DNA from 2 places in the Mesorhizobium sp. CNPSo 4684 genome. Region 2 is predicted to be linked to the other one. Evidence: riboswitches for the same ligand, from Rfam matches in the RefSeq annotation. Region 2 holds a riboswitch; the other holds the start of a gene.
The links. A riboswitch is a leader RNA that binds a small molecule or an ion and turns the genes downstream of it on or off. The one in region 2 is predicted to bind S-adenosylmethionine.
Positions count from the first base shown of each region.

Region 1: another riboswitch for S-adenosylmethionine. It lies ahead of metX (homoserine O-acetyltransferase MetX); the one in region 2 lies ahead of AC04SG_RS05150 (O-succinylhomoserine sulfhydrylase).

Region 1 covers NZ_JBWLUX010000014.1:64,781-67,169, forward strand. The annotation lists gene metW (methionine biosynthesis protein MetW) at 1-114, opposite strand, end outside; gene metX (homoserine O-acetyltransferase MetX) at 194-1,363, opposite strand; SAM riboswitch at 1,424-1,501, opposite strand; gene hisC (histidinol-phosphate transaminase) at 1,621-2,389, shown strand, end outside.
Region 2 covers NZ_JBWLUX010000004.1:173,005-175,393, reverse strand. The annotation lists gene AC04SG_RS05155 (2'-deoxycytidine 5'-triphosphate deaminase) at 1-707, opposite strand, end outside; SAM riboswitch at 786-863, shown strand; gene AC04SG_RS05150 (O-succinylhomoserine sulfhydrylase) at 921-2,111, shown strand; gene AC04SG_RS05145 (ceramide glucosyltransferase) at 2,151-2,389, opposite strand, start outside.

The DNA.
Region 1 (2,389 bases), on a different contig from region 2:
CAGGAGTTCGAGCAGCAGGCCGTCGCCGGAGCCGACGTCGAGCACCCGCGAGAGCGGCGGAATGAGGCCGGCAACGACTTCGAGGTCGACGCGCTGGGCGCGGTTGACACTCATGGCTTCGCCCCTTGGATGGCGCATGATCCCGGTGCGAAAAGTCTGCAACTTTTTGCGTTCGCTGACCTTCGGTTCGGGGTCATGCGCGGAGCCCCCTGGCACGAGCCGCCGAGCCGATGAAGCCGTTGATGGCGGCGAACAATTCCGGTTCGTCGAGCAGGAAGGCATCATGGCCGCGGTCGGTGTCGATCTCGACGAAGGAGACGGACGCGCCGGCAGCGTTGAGCGCATGCACGATCGAGCGGCTCTCCTCGGTCGGGAATAGCCAGTCCGAGGTGAAGGAGACCAGGCAAAAGCGCGTCTTGGTGCCGGCAAAGGCATCGGCCAGCCGTCCGCCATGGTCGGCGGCGAGATCGAAATAGTCCATCGAACGGGTCATGTAGAGATAGGAATTGGCGTCGAAGCGGTCGACGAAGGTCATGCCCTGATGGCGCAGATAACTCTCGATCTGAAAGTCGGCGTCGAAACCGAAGGTCAGCGCTTCGCGATCCTGCAGATTGCGGCCGAACTTGCGGTGCAGTGCCGCTTCCGACAGATAGGTGATGTGGGCAGCCATGCGCGCTACCGCCAGCCCCTTTTCCGGGCGCTTGCCGTGCTCGAAATATTTGCCGCCATGCCAGTCCGGGTCGGCCATGACGGCCTGGCGGCCGACCTCGTGGAAGGCTATGTTCTGCGAGGAATGGCGCGCGCCGGTGGCGATCGGCAGCGCCGAGAAGACGCGCTCGGAATAGCATGATGCCCATTCCAGCACCTGCATGCCGCCCATCGAGCCGCCGAGCACGCAAAACAGCTTCTCGATGCCGAAATGGTCGACCAGCATCAATTGCGCCCGCACCATGTCGCGGATGGTGATGATCGGCAGGTCGAGCCCGTAGGGCTTGCCGGTGGCGGGGTTGGTCGAGGCCGGACCGGTCGAGCCGAGGCAGCCGCCGATGACGTTGGAGCAGATGACGAAGAAGCGGTTGGTGTCGATGATCCTGCCGGGGCCGATCAGCACTTCCCACCAGCCGGGCTTGCCGGTCACCGGATTGGTGTTGGCGACGTGCTGGTCGCCGGTCAGCGCGTGGCAGACCAGAATGGCGTTGGAGCGGGCGTCGTTCAGCGTGCCGTAGGTCTGGTAGGCGATCTGGAACGGCGACAACAGCGTGCCGGCGTCGAGCTTGAGCGGCTTGTCAGGGCCAAAACGCAACACCGGGCTCGACGGGTTGTCGGCCTCATTGTTGGTTTTTGCGGCGCGGAGCGCGGTCATGTGACTCTCCTTGCCCGCCGTCAGGCAATAAAAAACCGGCAATGCGATCGCAAAGCCGGTTACGTCACGCAAACGGCCCTTTAGCGAGTTGTTTAACGTGGCTGCAAGCCGACCGGCCAAATCACCACGGAACTGTTCCGTTCTTCTAGAACTCGCGCGGCCCGGCGTCAACGCCCAGCTATTGCCCGGGCCTCTCGACATTCGGAGCCACGGCTTGTATTTCCGCTGCGGCCTCCGGACGGAGGCATTCTCGACGGATTTGCGACATGAACAAGACTACGGACAAGGCACGGCCGACGCCCCGCGCGGGCATCATGGACATCGACGCCTATGTGCCGGGCAAGAACACGGCGCCGGCCGGCGTCGCCAAGGTCCATAAATTGTCGTCGAACGAGAACCCGCTCGGCCCGTCACCGAAAGCAATCGAGGCCGCGCGCGAGGTCGCTGCCAAGCTTGATGTCTATCCCGATGGCACCGCCCGCCGGCTGCGCGAGGCGATCGCCGAAGTGCATGGCCTGAACCCGGCGAACATCATCTGCTCCAACGGTTCCGACGAGATCCTCGGCCTGCTGGCGCAGACCTATCTGGCGCCCGGCGATGAGGCCATCATCACCGAACACGCCTTCATGATCTACAAGATCTACATCCAGTCGGCCGGCGGGACACCGGTGACGGTCAAGGAGACCGACGAGCGCGCCGATGTCGACGCGATCGTCGCCGCGGTTACGCCGCGGACCAAAATCGTCTTCCTTGCCAATCCCAACAATCCGACCGGCACCTATTTGCCGTTCCAGGAGGTCCGTCGCCTGCATGCCGCCTTGCCTGGCAACGTGCTTCTGGTGCTCGATGCTGCCTACGCCGAATATGTGCGGCGCAACGATTATGAGGCCGGCATCGAGCTGGCCGGCAGCGCGCAGAACGTTGTCATGACCCGCACCTTCTCCAAGCTCGGCCTTGGTGGCGCGCGCATCGGATGGATGTACGGTCCCCTGCACATTGTCGATGCCATCAACCGCATCCGCGGCC
Region 2 (2,389 bases):
TCCCAGAAATCGACGGCGTCCTGGGCGCCGCGCTTGTCGACATCGACGAGGCCGGTGTGATGCTTGCCGCGATAGCCGACCAGCCCGTTGTGATCGCCGTCGAGATCGATCGACAGCGCAATGCCACCGCCGGAAATGTTTGGCGGCTCGGTCGCGACCAGCATCTCGGCCCGGTGCAATTCATTCAGCTCTGCCTCCGACAACAGCGCATTGCCGGTGCGGAAGCGGATCTGCGACAGGCGCGAGCCGGCGCGCACGACGATCGGGAAGGTGCGGGGGCTGACCTCGAGATAGAGCGGCCCGTGATAGCCGGCGGCGATCTTGTCGAACTCGTGGCCGCGGTCGGTCATCACCCGGGTGAAGATGTCGAGCCGTCCGGTCGAGCTCTTGGGATTGGCCGAGGCGGAAATATTGGCCGGCAGGGCGAGGCTCTCGAGCAGCGGTACGATGTAGACGCAGCCGGTCTCCAGCACCGCGCCTTCGGTCAGGCTGATCTCGTGCAGCTTCAGCCGCTCGAGCTTCTCCGACACCTTGTGGTTGGGGCCGGGCAGGAAGGAGGCGCGGACGCGAAAAGCCTTGTCGCCGAGCCTGAGATCGAGGCTGGCCGGCTGTACCTGGTCGACATCGAGCGCGCGCGGCGACTTCAGCGCGCCGGACTGGAACAGCGCCGAAATATCCTGATCGGGAAGAATGCCTGTCTGCCGCAATGGCTGGCTCCGCTCCAACTGGTACAAACCTCTTAATGAAGCCGGCAATTGACGCAAGCATGGCTGAGGTCTAAAGGGTCGTTATCCCGTGGTGATTTGGCCGGTCGGCTTGCAGCCACGTTAAACAAGTCGCTAAAGGACCGTCGGGCCGCAAGGCCGTATGGACCGGTTGCGACTTTCGCGGCCGGTTTTTTTGTGTCTGGAAGAAAAGCGATGAGCACCAAGAAGCGTAACTGGAAGCCTCAGACCGCACTCGTGCATGGGGGGACGCTGCGTTCCCAGTTCGGCGAAACGTCGGAAGCGATGTACCTGACCCAGGGCTATGTCTATGAGACGGCGCAGGCCGCCGAAGCCCGGTTCAAGGGCGAGGAGCCGGGCTTCATCTATTCGCGCTACGCCAACCCGACCGTCGACATGTTCGAAAAGCGCATGTGCGCGCTGGAAGGCGCCGAAGACGCGCGGGCAACCGCGTCCGGCATGGCTGCGGTGACGGCGGCGCTGCTGTGCAGCGCCAAGGCCGGCGACCATATCGTTGCGGCGCGCGCGCTGTTCGGTTCCTGCCGCTGGGTGGTCGAGACGCTGGCGCCGAAATACGGCATCGAGGCGACGCTGGTCGACGGCACCGACATCGCCAACTGGGAAAAGGCGGTCAGGCCGAACACCAAACTGTTCTTCCTGGAGAGCCCGACCAACCCGACGTTGGAAGTGGTCGACATTGCCGCCGTCGGATCGCTCGCCACCTCGATCGGCGCCAGGCTGATCGTCGATAACGTCTTTGCCACGCCCTTGCAGCAGAAGCCCTTGCTGCTCGGCGCCCACATCGTCGTCTACTCCGCGACCAAGCACATTGACGGCCAGGGACGCTGTCTCGGCGGCATCATCCTGTCGGACAAGAAGTGGATCGACGAGAATTTGCACGACTATTTCCGCCATACCGGCCCGAGCCTGTCGCCCTTCAACGCCTGGACGCTGCTGAAGGGTCTCGAGACGCTGCCGGTGCGGGTGCGCCAGCAGACGGAAAGTGCGGGCAAGATCGCCGATTTCCTGGCCGGACAGCCGCAGATCGCCCGCGTCATCTATCCCGGCCGCGCCGACCATCCGCAGGCCGACATCGTCAAGAAGCAGATGGCGGGCGGCTCGACGCTGATCTGCCTCGACGTCAAGGGCGGCAAGCAGGCGGCCTTTGCCTTGCAGAACGCGCTCGACATCGTGCTGATCTCCAACAATCTCGGCGACGCCAAGAGCCTGATCACCCATCCGGCGACGACGACGCACAAGAACCTCAGCGAGGAGGCGCGCGCCGAACTCGGCATCGGGCCGGGAACGCTGAGGCTGTCGGTTGGCCTCGAGGATACGGACGATCTGCTCGAGGACGTTGCACAGGCGCTTAAGGCGGCGAAGTAGCGGCCTGCTCCGAAAGCAAGGCAAAGGCCTGGGCGGCGCTCAGGCGCCCGACGAGGCCTCTTCCAGTTCCGTCATCGCCTTGGTGCGGATGGTCATGGCATTGCCGCGCCATTCGACCGCGCCGCCGAGCCAACCGCGCGACCAGATGGCGGGAAGCATCGCATCGCGCGCGATCATGGCGGTGACGATGCGCGGTGACAAATACCAGCCCTTGGCCCAGGCGAGCAGGCATTCCGGCACATAGGCAAAGGCCAGGACGCACAAAGCCGTGGTGGGCA